Regions from separate parts of the Pseudomonas sp. 1152_12 genome, predicted to be linked through region 2. Evidence: riboswitches for the same ligand, from Rfam matches in the RefSeq annotation. Region 2 holds a riboswitch; the other holds the start of a gene.

Region 1 (7,240 bases), on a different contig from region 2:
CGAGGCTGCCAACGTTACGCATCGGGATATTGCGGAAACCGTCGACGGTGAACAGTCGGTCACCGGCCTGAAGGGGCTTCCAGCTGTCGGGGTCGACTGAGTGCATATGCCTTGCGGCGATAGCCCCATCGCGCAGTTGGGCGATACCCCGTTTCGCATGGCGCATCAGTTTGTGGCCCAGCTTGAGCAAGCCGAAGCGAGCCAGCCTGAACAGGCTGGGTAGGGCGGCCAGGGGGTTGAGTTCCTGGAGAGTGGCAATTACCAGTTTTCCAGTCAATTTCGCGAGTTTCGGCATCGCCAGGCGCAGCCCGGTTTTGCCCGTCTGGATGAGCAGGCGGGTAGAGCCGGCCACATACCGCCCCACCGGTAACGCGAACGCCACGATGTCGATGAACAAGCTGGCGACGCCGGATTTGATACGCTGTGGATCGCCGGAGGAGATGTCGTCAATACCGGCCCAGAACGGGGTAAATATCTTGCCCCAGAACGCCAAGTCTTCGAGTACCTCAGCGACGATGTCCACTTCCCGCGTGTCTTTACGGGTTTTTTCCAGGAGGGCTTCCTCGTCGCAGAAAAACAGCTCGCGGGCGATCATGCTCGCCAGTGTTTCACTGCGCGGCGAATACAGTGTGTTGGGCGAGAATGAGATGAGGCGCGCTCCGGCGGCGTCGATGCCAGGCAGTGTCTCGCCGACTTGTTCAACGATCAACTCGGCTTTTTTGCCTGGCCTGGGCGCTTTGTTCTCTCGGTAGGCTTCTCGATCAAACGGCACTTCGGTGGCCAGTCTGTACTTGCACCAGCTCATGGCGTCACGTAGCTCTACCACATTGCCATTCAGCGGCAGGGCCTTGATATCGCGACGCCGACGAATCAGGCCGGCGCAGGGGAACACCTCGATGTAGAGGACATTTAAAGGATTGCGGGGTTTTACAATACGCAGAATGAAACCTGTGCGGTAACGAACAGCATCGGCCTTGCGCTTGGTTTCATACTCGATGGGCACCTTGTCCAGGGCTTCTCTCAATGAGTACACCGTGACCTCGTCCTGATCCACATCCAGGGTCGCGCTGCCCAGATGCGCAAGCAGTGATTTAATCAAGGTCTTGTAGGCGCTTCTCGGTAGCTCAAGGGCATCGCGAAAGGCTTTGTCATACTCCTTATCCGACGTAAAGCGCCAACGACTGGGCAGTTTGAGCGCTAGATCCTGAACCGCGTTGAACAGTTCATATTCATGCTGCTCCAGTGCGGCGACGGCCTGGTTGAGTTCATCGCGAGAGTGGCCCGACGTTCGGTTAGCAATCAGGCCGTTGGCCTGCGCCCATTGCACGGCGGGCCACAGCTTGGCCGTCGCGACCAGTGCCTGCTGTTTGAGGTCATCGCCACTGGCACGAAAATGGTCCCCTGCCAGGTTGAGCAACTGCTCGAAACTCATGTGGCGCGATGAGCCGGGTGCAATCGCTTCGGCCAGCAGAAAGCCGCTTTTGAAGTTGACCCAAGTACTGGGGGCGGCATAGGGCAGGTCGTCGGGAATATCGGCCACCCACACTTCGCTGGCGACATTGGCCTTGAGGACGCACACCGCTAACAGCGCCGCGTCAGCTGTGATCGACAAACTATGACGATAGCGGCTGATTAGGTCTTGGCGGATCGACGAATAAGACGCACCCGGCGCAATGGATAACTTCAATTCGTTATCGATCGGCGAGTCGGGGTTGGGGATGATTGTCAGCCACAGTGCACGCCACAGCAATTTCACTAGCACTGGCTGGGGGCAGATTTCGTCCTTTTGGCTGCCGTACCAGTCCAGCGCCTTGACGATTCGCTCGGCCAGCACCAGGTTGCTCGGATTATTGAGGAGCTGCTCAAGCAAGACTGTCGGCGTGGTGGTGAGCATGGCCTGCTGTGAGGAGGAAAATGTCTCAGGCAGCAGGCAACGGAACAGAGATTGACGGGTTTGTGTTTCGATGTCGTGGATAACAACCTTGATCTTTTCGTCGGCTGGCGCGTCCAGCAAATGCTGCAGATCGCTGACGTTGCCTTCGTGGCCGAGTTTTCTCAGGGTGCAGTGTTCTTGTAAACCATAGAGAACCGCTTTCCACTGTTCGCGGGTTTTGGGCTGTGACGGCGTGATTGAGTAGTACTTGAGTACCAGGTCGAACCGTACCGAGCCATCGCTTTTAAGGCCATTACCCACACGCCGGTTGATATCCAGCAACACCTCGGCGTCGATGTACCAATAGGTGGGCATATGGCGCAGGATCACTGACTGGTCGGCGATCCTGAACGTCTCGGGAGCGTCGGGTATCGGCGAGCGCGCACTGCTGAGCATGGTTGAGAGCAGGTCGTAAAGAAAGTCCCGTCCCAGGATGGAATCATCCGGTGCAGGCTTTTCCCGCAGGAACTGCTGGAAGTCTTCGTCGGCTTCCAGTTTTCCAAGGACCCGAAAGGCTTCCTTGCACTCGCGATTCAGTTCGCAGTTCAGCGGCGGGGAGTAGTAAACCTCCGCGGCGGATGCTGTAAGTGAGCTGTGTGCCGTCACGAAATCAATCAGATGGTCCAGATGCGCTTGCTGTTCAGGCAAGCCTTTGAAATAGAAATCCTGCAACGCGTTATTCATTCAATCCTCACAATCCATAGTGGAAGAGGATTCACTATATTCAGCCGGCCGTTGCCGCAGGGCTATATAAGTACGCTCAGGTCTTCGCGCAAACGGGCAGGTGTGCAAGCACCTTTGATCAGCAGGATCAGGTCTTTTCCGACAAAATTACTAGGACTTTGTACCTGCGTAATAATTTGGCGTAAACTGCCGGCAAGCCTGCGAGGAGTTTCCATGACTGCCATAACCATTACCGACGCCGCCCATGATTACCTGGCTGACCTGCTGTCGAAGCAGAACACCCCAGGTATCGGCATCCGCGTCTTCATCACCCAGCCCGGCACCCAATACGCCGAGACTTGCATCGCCTACTGCAAGCCTGGGGAAGAAAAACCTGAAGACACCGCCCTGGGGCTCAAAAGCTTCACCGCGTACATCGACAACTTCAGCGAAGCTTTCCTCGACGACGCCGTGGTCGACTACGCCACCGACCGCATGGGCGGCCAGTTGACCATCAAGGCGCCCAACGCCAAGGTGCCAAACGTCAACGCCGACAGCCCGGTCAACGAGCGCATCAATTACTACCTGCAAACCGAAATCAACCCAGGGCTGGCCAGCCACGGCGGGCAGGTCAGCTTGATCGACGTAGTGGAAGACGGTATCGCCGTACTCAAATTCGGCGGTGGCTGCCAAGGCTGCGGCCAGGCGGACGTGACCCTGCGTGAAGGCATCGAGCGCACCCTGCTCGAGCGCATTCCTGAGCTCAAGGGCGTACGTGACGTGACCGACCACACGCAGAAAGAAAACGCCTACTACTGAGTAAGGTGTTCACTGCAAACAAAAAACGGCGCCCGTGAGCGCCGTTTTTTATGCAATTAATTCAATGAGTTGTGCAGTATTTCTACTGAAATGGATCAAGTGCGGGAGCGCTTTTTTTCAGGGCCGATAGAGGTGCGCGTGGCCGGCGCGATACAGCGATGATTCGCTGAAGCTATCGTTCGTCAACACCCGGCCCACCACAATCAGCGCTGTGCGCCGGAAGCCCTTGGCGGCCACTTTCTCGGCAATGTCCGCCAGCGTACCGACCACCCAATCCTGATCCGGCCACGTCGCGCGGTGCACCACAGCAATCGGGCAATCCGCGCCATAGTGCGGCAACAGCTCGGCGACGATCTTCTCCAAATGGTTGACTCCCAGATGAATCGCCATGGTCGTGCCATGGCGGGCCAAGCTGTCGAAATCCTCACCTGCAGGCATGCTGGTTTTATCGGCATAACGGGTCAGGATCACGCTTTGAGCGACATCCGGCAGGGTCAGCTCCGTCTCCAGCAATGCCGCGCAGGCCGCCACCGCTGTGACGCCTGGAATGATCTGGAACGGGATATTTAACTCACGCAAATGGCGGATTTGCTCACCAATTGCCCCATACAGGCTTGGGTCGCCGGAGTGTACGCGCGCCACATCCTGGCCCTTGGCAGCGGCGGTCTTGATCAAGTCGATGATCTGCTCCAAGTGCAACTCGGCGCTGTTAACCACCTGTTCCGCCTGATGGCCCTCCAATACTGCTGCCGGCACCAGCGAGCCCGCATAGATGATCACCGGGCAGTTGCGGATCAGCCGCTGGCCTTTGACGGTGATCAATTCCGGATCGCCGGGGCCTGCGCCGATGAAGTAGACGGTCATGGGGAATTCCTGTTGAAAATCGGGCGAGCATGAAGATTGCTCATGATCGAGAAGGGCGATTATCGGGTTTTTAATCGGTGCAGGCTAATGCAACGGTGGCCTGGGCGACTTTTTTACGCGTGATCAGCAAGCGAGCCGGGCCGTGGGAGAGCTGTTCAGCCAAGGCCAGGGCGGCGCTTTCGGCAATGCCGTAACAGCCGGTATGGGCAAAAGCGACTGCTGATTTGTGGCTTAGGCGGTGTTCAAAAACCGCCAAATGTGCGGCGCTGAAACAGTGCAATGGCAGGTTCAGCACCTTTGCTAGCGCGAGCAGCCCAGGTTCATTCTGCTTGCGGTCGAGACTGGCCAGCGCGGTGACGCGATGGCGTTCGATGCCGCCCTCGGCGAGGGCGGTGTCAAGCAGGCCCAGCAGTGTGTGGACATCACAACCGCGCTGGCAGCCCAGGCCGACCACCAACGTCATGCCGCGTATTGACCGTCGCGGTTGCGGCGGAACAGCCAGGCGCTGATCAAACCCAAGGCCAGCCAGAAGGCGACGTTGGTCAGTTGCGATGCGATTTTGAATTGGGCTTCCAACGCTTGTGGCGCCAGCATCGAATGCACTTCAGGCTGCGGGGCACCGATCACATGCGGCACGGCCAGGATCGCCACCCCCAACACCTTGAGTAGCCAACTGCGACCAAACACCAGCAGCGCGATACCGGTAGCGGTGGACGCAGCCGTGCCAATCCACCAGACCTGACGTTGGGCCAGGTCAGCGGCGGCGGTGCCTGGCAGCTCCGGTGGCAGGCCCAGGGTCGGCGCCAGCACAAACGTCGCGTAACCGGCCAAGCCCCACAGCAAGCCTTGAGCCGTGCGGGTCGGTGCCCGCAAGGTATAGAGACCGGCCAGCATCAGGGCAAAACCAACCGCCACCACCAGATTACCGCCGGTAGTCGACAACACACGTTGCCAGCCATTTTCCGGTTCCCAGGCTTCCGCGTCGTGGGTGTGAGCGGCGGCGCCTTGTGCATGTTCATGGGGTATTACTTCGGCAGCGGCCGGGGCGTTTTCAAAGGTTTCCGCCTGCAGAATCAGCGGGGCGACCCAGAAGCTTTGCAGCAGAGTCAGCAACAGGGCGGCCAGCAAGCCGGTGAAGCCTGCGGTTTGGGCGATACGCTTGATCATGTCGGCAGGTCTCAGTGGCACGGGAACGCGGCGCTGTGGCGGGTATCGTGGGCGGCGTTGTGCACCGCTTCGATATGCGAGAAACCGGCGAAATACACCAGGCACGCGCCGAGGATCGACGCACCGATTGCGGCGGTCAGGCGTTGGCTCAGGGTGGTGGTGCTGCTGGCGGTGTGCGAGGTGCTGCTGATGATCGACATGGCGCGTCCCTTCTGGGTGTCAGGGTGAAACGAGCGCATGAAAACCCCGCGAGCCGGGCACGCGGGGTTCTGAACAGCGCCCGCCCACCGCGGGTTTGTTATCTGATTTTTCGGGCCGGTCTCCGGGCTTGCGAGGGACACTGGGTCTAAAAAGCATCGCCTTCCCATGCCTTGCAGGCACAGTGGCTGTGACGCTTCGCTCGCTTACCGTTGCGGGGGCAGCACCGGACTGGTCATGCAGGCATGATTTACCGGTTTCCCGTTTCACCCTGTGAAGGGCACCCGAAACAAGATGTGTAGGAGAGCATGGGGGTGGGAGGGGAGTCAATTGGGAGTTTTTTTGGGGTACATATCCGTTGCTGCGGTAACGGCTTCGTAGGGTTCCGCTCTTACAGCGGGTCACTGTTGGAAAAGAGCCCGGAATGCCGGCCCAGCCAAAAGTAACCAAAAGGGCTCTTGCCCCACCACTCGGCACCTCGCTCACGCTTCGGTGTGCCCTCACGCCGGCTTGAATCCGTGGTTTAACGGGGCGCCTCAGATCAAGGTCAAGAGCAAGAGCACGGCGGCCTAGTAGCCGAGCTGAGTGGTTGAAGCAAAAGCAGGGCAAAAGCACAGCAGCACACTCTCTGTCTGATGTACCGAGATCCAACTGTGGGAGCGGGCTTGTCGGATCGCCGCACCGTTGCGATGCAGGCACCTCGGTGTATCAGGCACAACCCATTGATGCCATCGCAGGCAAGCCACACACATTTGATTGAGTTCAGCCTCCAAGATCAGGTCGGCTTTCAGGCCGCCTCGGCTTTGCTTTTGATCTAACCACTCAGGTCGGCTACTAGGCCGCCGTGCTCTTGCTCTTGATCTTGATCTTGATCTTAGGCGCCCCGTTAAACCACGCTGGCCGAACGCAGGCTGTGGAGCGTGGGTAACCCGGCAGGACGCCGGGTTAGCCGCGCTGGGCCAAGGATGGCCCATCGCGGCGGCCCACGGTCCACAGCCTGCGTGAGGGCACACCGAGCCTAGGCGAGGTGCCGAGTGGTGGGGCAAGAGCCCTTTGCTTACTTTGGGGCTTTTCCAAAGTGAGCCGCTGTAAGAGCGGAACCATTAGTGGCCGTTACGGCAAGAACGGATATGTACACCAACCAACCAACCCCATCATTGACCATCCCCCACGCACTGCGTAGCCTTGCACCTTCGAGGTTCTTCGGCCCACGCCGAAGCTAAGAAGGGAACGCGGTCCAAGCCGCGGCTGCCCCCGCAACTGTAAAGGGTTTAGCTGACTGCCACGCCACTGCCAATACGGCGGGAAGGCGCAGCCAGCGCCGGTCGCAAGACCCGCACGCCCCAAGCCAGGAGACCTGCCTCGCAACCGATTTTCTACTTCAACCGGGCGGGGTGATCCGGTGACGAAATCCGCTGCTGCGCGCCGTCGCAGGGCCTATCGTCCCGTATGCCCGCCCCAAAGGGCATCCGATGAAAACACTGGCCAAACTCCCCGTCACCATCGTTACCGGCTTTCTTGGCTCGGGCAAAACCACCTTGTTGCGCCACATGCTCGACAACGCCCAGGGCCGTCGCATCGCCGTGATCGTCAACG
Region 2 (7,240 bases):
GCCACAAGAAGCCCGATCTTCATAGGATAGAGGCTGGCTGGGGCTCCTCAGTTTGAGCGCAATCGCAATATTTGCGCCCCATCAAACGGGTCCGTCAGGTAATGCGCCTGCACGCCAAACGTGTCTTGCAAACGCTGAGGTGTCAGCACCTCCAGCGGCGCGCCCAACGCCACCAAGCGCCCGTGATCCAGCACGGCCAAGCGGTCACAGGTCAGCGCCTGGTTGAGGTCGTGCAGCGCAATCAGCGTGGTCACCGGCAGCGCCTGCACGCCCTTCAAAATTGCCAGTTGATGCTGGATATCCAAGTGATTGGTCGGTTCATCCAGCAACAAAATCTGTGGCCGTTGGGCCAGGGCGCGGGCGATGTGCACGCGCTGGCGTTCGCCGCCGGAGAGGCTGCGCCATGCGCGTTTGTTCAGGTGTGCGGCGTCCACGTCATGCAGCGCCTGGTTGACGATGGCGTCGTCCTCGGCGGCCCACGGGCTCAGCGCCGACAGCCACGGTGTGCGGCCCAACGCCACAGCGTCGAACACGCGGATGGCGTCGTCGGTGTCCGCCTGTTGTTCCACCACCGCCAGCTGTTGGGCAATGGCGCGTCGCGACAGGTCGCCCAGGCGTTGGCCGCCCAAGCGCACTTCGCCGCTGCCGGGTGTACGCAAGCCGGCGAGCAGTTTGAGCAGGGTGGATTTGCCGGAACCGTTCGGGCCGACGATGCCTAAGGTTTCGCCCACTTGAACCTCAAGGTGAATATCGCGCAGCAACTCGGCCTCACGTACTTTGAAGCCCAGGCCCGTGCAACTGAGCACCGTCATCGAGCATTCCTCCGGCCAATCAAAATCAGCGCAAACACCGGGGCGCCCACCAATGCCGTCACCACACCGACCGGGATCACCTGGCCCTTGATCAAGGTGCGCGATAACACATCGGCGGCAATCAAAAACAGCGCGCCGCCCAAGGCGCTGGCCGGTAGCAACCGTGAATGCCCGGTGCCGACCAGCAGGCGCACAGCGTGGGGGATCACCAGCCCGACAAAGCCGATTGAGCCGACAATCGACACCATCACCGCTGTCACCAGCGCCGCGCAGCCCACCAGCACAAACTGCACGCGGCGCACCGCAATGCCCAGCGATGCTGCTGAATCGGTGCCGAAGGTAAACGCATCCAGCGCGCGACGGTGCCACAGGCACACCGCCAACCCTGCAACCGCTACCGGCACCGCCAGCCACACCGACGGCCAGCGCACACCGCTGAGGTTGCCCAGCAGCCAGAACAGGATGCCGCGCGCCTGTTCGGAACTGGCCGACTTGGTAATCAGGAACGCGGTGAGGGCATTGAACAGTTGCGAGCCGGCGATGCCTGCCAGGATGATCTGCCCGGTGCCACTGGATGAACCGCTGGCGCGCGCCAGCAAAATCACCAGTGCAAAGGCCGCCATGGCGCCGACAAACGCGCCTGCCGACAGCGAAATCAACCCGCCGCCCACGCCGAGCAGTGCGACCAGCACCGCGCCGGTCGAGGCGCCGGCGCTGATGCCCAGCAGGTAAGGGTCGGCCAACGGGTTACGCAGCAACGACTGCAAAATCACCCCGCAGGTGGCCAGCCCGGCCCCACACGCGGCGGCGACCAGGGCACGGGTCAGGCGGTAGTTCCACACCACACCTTCGTCGATCGGGTCCAGCAGGTAGCCGGCCGCCCACAGTTTGTTGGCGAGTACGTGCAGCACCACCTGTGGCTCGATGGCGGTTTCGCCGATGGCCACTCCAGCGAGTATGGCGAGCACCAGCAGCGAGAGGGCGAGTAGGGCGCGCATCATTTAGGCAGGTCGTAGCTGTCGATGGCGCCGGCCAGTTGTTCCAGACCGTCGAACATGCGAATGCTGGCTTGCAGCGCCAGGGCGTCAATAATGATGATGCGGTTGTTTTTCACCGCGTCCATGTTGCGCGTGACTGGGTCGCTGCGCAGGAAGGCGAGTTTGTGTTCATGGTCGTCGGCCGGGTATCGGCGGCGGTCCATGCGGGCGATCACCAGGAAGGTCGGGTTGGCCTTGGCGAGAGTTTCCCAGCCAACGGCGGGCCACTCTTCATCGGACTGCACTACGTTTTGCAGGCCCAGGGTTTGGAGCATGAATTCGGGGATGCCCTTGTGGCCGGCCACATACGGGTCACTGGCCATCTCGGAACTGGAGAACCACACCAGCGCGCTCGCCTGCTTGAGGCCTTTGCCCTGCGCGGTGGCGACGGATTTGGCCAAGCGTGCCTTGAGCTCTGCGTTCAGTTGCTGGCCGCGAGCCTGTACGTCGAAAATCTCGGCCAACTGGCGGATGCTTTTATAGAGCGTGTCGATGCGAAACGGCTCAAGCCGCGTGCCGTCGGCGCCCACCAGGTTGTCTTTGCCTTCGCAGTCGGAGGGCAGCACGTAGGTGGGGATTTTCAATTCGTGGAATTGCTCGCGGGTGCCCACCACGCCTTGTGGGCCAACCACCCATTCCAGCTCGGCGGCCACCAGTTGCGGGCGTTTGGCGATGACCGCTTCGAAACTCGGCTCGTTGTCGGCCAGGCGCTCGACGCTGTCGTTCTGCGCCTTGAACTGCGGCAATACGCGGTTGAACCACAGTGACGTGCCAACCACCGTGTCGCCAACGCCCAAGGCGTAAAGCATCTCGGTGGCAGCCTGGCCGATGGTCACACTGCGCGCGGGCGCCTGCTGGAAGGTCAGGGTGCTGGTGCAGTTCTGCAGTGTCAGCGGGTAGTGAGTAGGCGCTGCGTGGGCCAGGGCACAGAAGCCCAGGCCGGTGAGCAAGACGGTAACGCGTGGCAGCATGGGGCAATCTCCGTGTGAACCGTACGTGAAAACAGGGGCGGTACGGCGTGGAAATACACCACGGATGCTGCCGATAGGGCAGGGCACGGATGTCCTTCCCGGACACCCCGCCGGTTAGTGATGGTTGCTGGGCCGGCAGGTCTCCTGACTGATGCGTCATCGCCACGCTCCGGCCTTCCCGGGCAATGCCCAGTGGCGATGTGGAGCAGGCTCAGCACCTACAGTTGCGGGGGCAGTTCCGATTGGCGCGAGGGTCTGCGCTTCGGATTCCCTATTAGTCCCGTTCGGGAACCGGCGCGGTATGTTAGACGATCGTGGCAGGCAGGGGGAGCCTCATCCGCGCCCATTTGATCTGCCACGGTCTGTGGGGGCTCTATCTTGCGGCAGAGGGTGTACCATCAATCTCTGTTCATCAGATATTAGTCAACATGCCCACGCTTAGCGAAGAGAGCCGCCGGATCGTAGCTTCTCTGGCGCACCGTGTTGGCCCGCACGCTGACACTGCAAGCATCGCCGCGGCGATTGTTTCGATTTTGCAGGACATGGGCGCAGCACTTACGCCCATTATCGGCCAGCAAGGTGTTATCGCGCTGTACCGCCGCAGCTTTCATCTGTGCGTCGCGACCCATCCACGCTTGGCCGGCACCTATGGCAGTGTGCCGGCCGCGACGGACCTGATTGCCCTAAAATCCGTACTCGTCGAGCAGAACGAAACCGATGCGCTGTTTTTCGGTGAGGTGTTGCTGACAACCCTCTACGAGCTTCTGACCACGCTGATCGGGCCTTCACTCACCGCACGTCTGCTGGTTGACGTGTGGCAGCCTTCTTCGAGCGACACCTCTTCGCAGGAAATTTCGCCATGAGCACCAAAGTGACTATCAACCGTCTGGCCACCGGTGTGCCAGGACTGGACGAGGTCCTGGGCGGAGGCCTGCCGGAGTTTTCGTTCAACCTGATCGCAGGCCCGCCAGGCTGTGGCAAAACCACCCTTGCGCACCAGATGATGTTCGCCCTGGCCACGCCGGAGCGACCCGCGCTGTTCTTTACGGTGCTGGGTGAGCCGCCGCTGAAAATGCTGCGTTACCAGCAGCAATTCGATTTTTTCGACGAGGAAGCGATCAACCGGTCGATTCGCTATATCAACCTCGCCGACGACACTCTGGCTGGGGACTTGGACGAGGTATTACGGCGCATTGTCAGCGAGGTCGAAGCGCATTCGCCGTCATTGGTGTTTGTCGATTCCTTCCGCTCCGTGGTGCTGGCCAGCCAGACCCAGCACAACCCGAATAACAACCTGCCGCAGTTTATCCAGCAACTGGGCATGTTGATGACCACGTGGCAGGCGACGACCTTCCTGATCGGCGAGTATTTCACTGAGACCGACACCAACCCGATCTTCACCGTGGCCGACGGCCTGATTTGGCTGCGCCAGAGCGTCGAGCGCAATTCGATGGTGCGCAAGATGGAAATCATGAAGATGCGCGGCCAACCGACATTGCCGGGACTGCACACTTTCCGTATTGCCACCTCGGGGATCAAGGTGTTCTCGCCGGCCGCTATCAATCGTTTAGTTGAGGCGCCGTCGACGTTCCCGATCACGCGCCTGAAAATGGGCGTGCCGGCACTCGATGAGATGCTAGGCGGCGGCTTGCCTCGTGGCTATTCGCTGCTGGTGGCCGGGCCTTCGGGTTCGGGCAAGAGCATCCTGGCGGCAACCTTTCTGGCCGAAGGCGCACGCAACGGTGAAACCGGGGTGATTGCGGTCTTTGAGCAGCGGCCCAACCACTCGCAAAACCGCCAGTTGGCCGAGCTGATCAAGAACGGACAGGTGGGCCTGGTGGACAGTCGTGCGCCGGACCTGTCCATTGATGAAATCGTGCACTTGCTGCTTGGCGAGATCAGCCGCTTGAACGCCACCCGCGTGGTGATTGATTCGTTGTCGGGCTTTGAACTGGCGTTGGCGCCAACGTTTCGTGCAGATTTTCGCGAGTCGCTGTCGCGTATGGTGACCGCGCTGACCGCTGCCGGGGTTAGTGTATTGATGACCTCGGAGCTTGAAGACCGTTACACCGACCTGCGTTTTAGCCCCTATGGCACTGCGTTTTTGACCGACGCGATCATCGTGCAGCGTTATATCGAAGTAGAGAGCCGTTTGTTGCGCATCATGGCTGTGGTCAAGGTGCGCGCCAGTGCGCACTCTGATCAGCTGCGCCAGTACCACATCGACGATAACGGCCTGCAGATTCGCGACATGTTGCCCGAGCAGGAAGGGTTGCTGGGCGGCCGACCGACCAAGCAGGTTTTGGTGGGAGACAAACATGTGTGAGCCTGGCTCATGAGCGAAACCGGCGGCAAGAATGAAAGTGAGTTGACCTCTGCCGCTCACGAACTCTTCCTGCTTGGCCAAAAAACCGTTGAGGCGCGTGCCGTGCTTGCTGCTCTGCAGCAGCAATTGAGTGAAGCCAGTAGCCGTCTGGTGGATACCCAGCAGGTTGAGCAGGTGATCGAGGCCAATCAGCAACTGGTGCTGGCGATCCTCCTTGCGCAATCCGATGCGGTAACCCCGCCGCGGCTAGAAGAGCAGCGCTTGTACCAGGAGCTTCGCGAGGCAAATGCCCAGTTGGTGATCGCGGCGCTTAGCGCTCAAGACTTGCAGGCAACCGCTGAGCGTGCGCTGGGCCAGCAGAAAAGCATTCTGGCGATGGTCGCGCATGAGCTGCGCAACCCGTTAACGCCGATCAGCATGATCGCCGAGCGCATGGTGCGCCTGCCGAGCGACCAGTTGCCGCGCATGCGTGAGCTGATCGAAGGCCAGGTGCAGCATATTTCACAACTGGTAGACGACTTGCTGGACGTGTCACGCGTCAGCACCGGCAAGCTGCGTGTCGAACGCCGGGAGGTCGATATGCTGCAAATTCTGAGGCGCGCCATTGATGCGTGCGGCCCGGTGATGCGTACAAAAAACCAGCGGTTCTATGCCCACCTGCCCGATGGCAGCTTGATGCTCAGTGGAGACCCGGGGCGCCTTGCGCAAGTTCTGCATAACCTGCTGGCCAACGCTGCCAAATACACGCAGGTGGGGGGCGCCATTGTGTTGTCAGTCAGCGTGGCGGATGAGCTGAGGATCAGCATTGCGGACAACGGCATTGGCGTGTCGGCCAAGGCGTTGCCGTTGATCTTTGAGCCTTACGTGCAGGACGAGCACGCCGTCGGCTTTAACGGTTCAGGGTTGGGGATTGGCTTGACGGTGGTTCGAGCGTTGGTTGAGGCGCATGGCGGTAAGGTCACCGCCATCAGCGAAGGCAAGGGCCGTGGCAGTGAGTTTGTGGTGACGTTGCCGTTGTTGAATGCCTGATTAGCGCCATCCTTGTGGTGAGCGAGCCGGTTGTGGCGAGCCCGCTCGCCACAGAAGGATTTGGCTTACTTGCGATCCCACCACACCGTCTGCGCGTTGCAGAATTCGCGCACGCCAAAGTGCGATAACTCCCGCCCAAAGCCACTCTTTTTCACACCGCCAAATGCCACTCGAGGGTCGGACACGCTGAAGGCGTTGACGAAGATCCCGCCGGTTTCCAGCTGGTTGGAGATATCCCGTGCCTTGGCCGGGTCGGTGGTGAAGATGCTGGCAGTCAGGCCGAACTCGCTGTTGTTGGCTAGGGCCACGGCGTGGTCGGTATCGCGGGCAGTAATGATCGAGGCTACCGGCCCGAACAGTTCCTGTTTGAATGAGGTCATTTGCTCGGTGACATTGGCCAGCACGGTGGGCGCATAGTAGTTGCCAGCGCCGGGTATTTTGTGGCCACCCAGCAGCAGGGTCGCGCCTTCTTCCAAAGTGGCCTGGACTTGGCCGTGCAGCTCGTCGCGCAGGTCAAAGCGGGCCATTGGGCCGACGTAGGTGCTGGTCGCAGTCGGGTCGCCCATCACCAACGCGCGGCTGGCGTCGAGGAATTTGGCGGTGAAGGCGTCTACCACGCCAGCTTCGATGATCAGGCGCTTGGCGGCGGCGCAGACTTGGCCGCTGTTCTGGAAGCGGCCGATCACGGCGGCCTGCACAGCCGCGTCGAGGTCGGCGTCGTTGAGCACGATAAACGGGTCGGAGCCGCCTAATTCCAGCACGCATTTCTTCAGCGCCGCACCGGCCTGGGAGCCGATGGCGATGCCGGCGCGTACGCTGCCAGTGAGGGTGACGGCGGCGATACGTGGGTCGGCGATGGCGTTGGAAACGCCGTCGTTCGTCACGTTGACCACTTCAAAAATACCTTCGGCGAAACCGGCTTTCTGGAACGCTTGCTGGATCAGGTAGGCGCTGCCCATTACGTTCGGTGCGTGTTTGAGCACGTAAGTGTTACCCGCCAGCAGGGTCGGCACCGCGCCGCGCAACACTTGCCACACAGGGAAGTTCCACGGCATTACGGCGAAG

What was found. Region 2 has a riboswitch for cobalamin ahead of FW764_RS26510 (ABC transporter substrate-binding protein). Riboswitches for the same ligand answer to the same signal wherever they lie in the genome.
Region 1: it holds a riboswitch for cobalamin, as region 2 does, so the genes downstream of both, FW764_RS20705 (CbtB domain-containing protein) here and FW764_RS26510 (ABC transporter substrate-binding protein) in region 2, are expected to answer to the same signal.

The regions. Positions count from the first base shown of each region.
Region 1 is NZ_VXCW01000011.1:75,449-82,688, reverse strand. Features, by position in the region: gene FW764_RS20730 (SET domain-containing protein-lysine N-methyltransferase) at 1-2,617, opposite strand, end outside; gene nfuA (Fe-S biogenesis protein NfuA) at 2,831-3,415, shown strand; gene cobM (precorrin-4 C(11)-methyltransferase) at 3,533-4,279, opposite strand; gene FW764_RS20715 (cobalamin biosynthesis protein) at 4,350-4,742, opposite strand; gene FW764_RS20710 (CbtA family protein) at 4,739-5,446, opposite strand; gene FW764_RS20705 (CbtB domain-containing protein) at 5,458-5,646, opposite strand; cobalamin riboswitch at 5,743-5,947, opposite strand; cobalamin riboswitch at 6,824-7,023, shown strand; gene cobW (cobalamin biosynthesis protein CobW) at 7,117-7,240, shown strand, end outside.
Region 2 is NZ_VXCW01000022.1:11,820-19,059, reverse strand. Features, by position in the region: gene FW764_RS26520 (ABC transporter ATP-binding protein) at 48-812, opposite strand; gene FW764_RS26515 (FecCD family ABC transporter permease) at 809-1,813, opposite strand; gene FW764_RS26510 (ABC transporter substrate-binding protein) at 1,810-2,820, opposite strand; cobalamin riboswitch at 2,938-3,131, opposite strand; gene FW764_RS26505 (hypothetical protein) at 3,249-3,683, shown strand; gene FW764_RS26500 (RAD55 family ATPase) at 3,680-5,146, shown strand; gene FW764_RS26495 (ATP-binding protein) at 5,156-6,175, shown strand; gene FW764_RS26490 (aldehyde dehydrogenase family protein) at 6,241-7,240, opposite strand, start outside.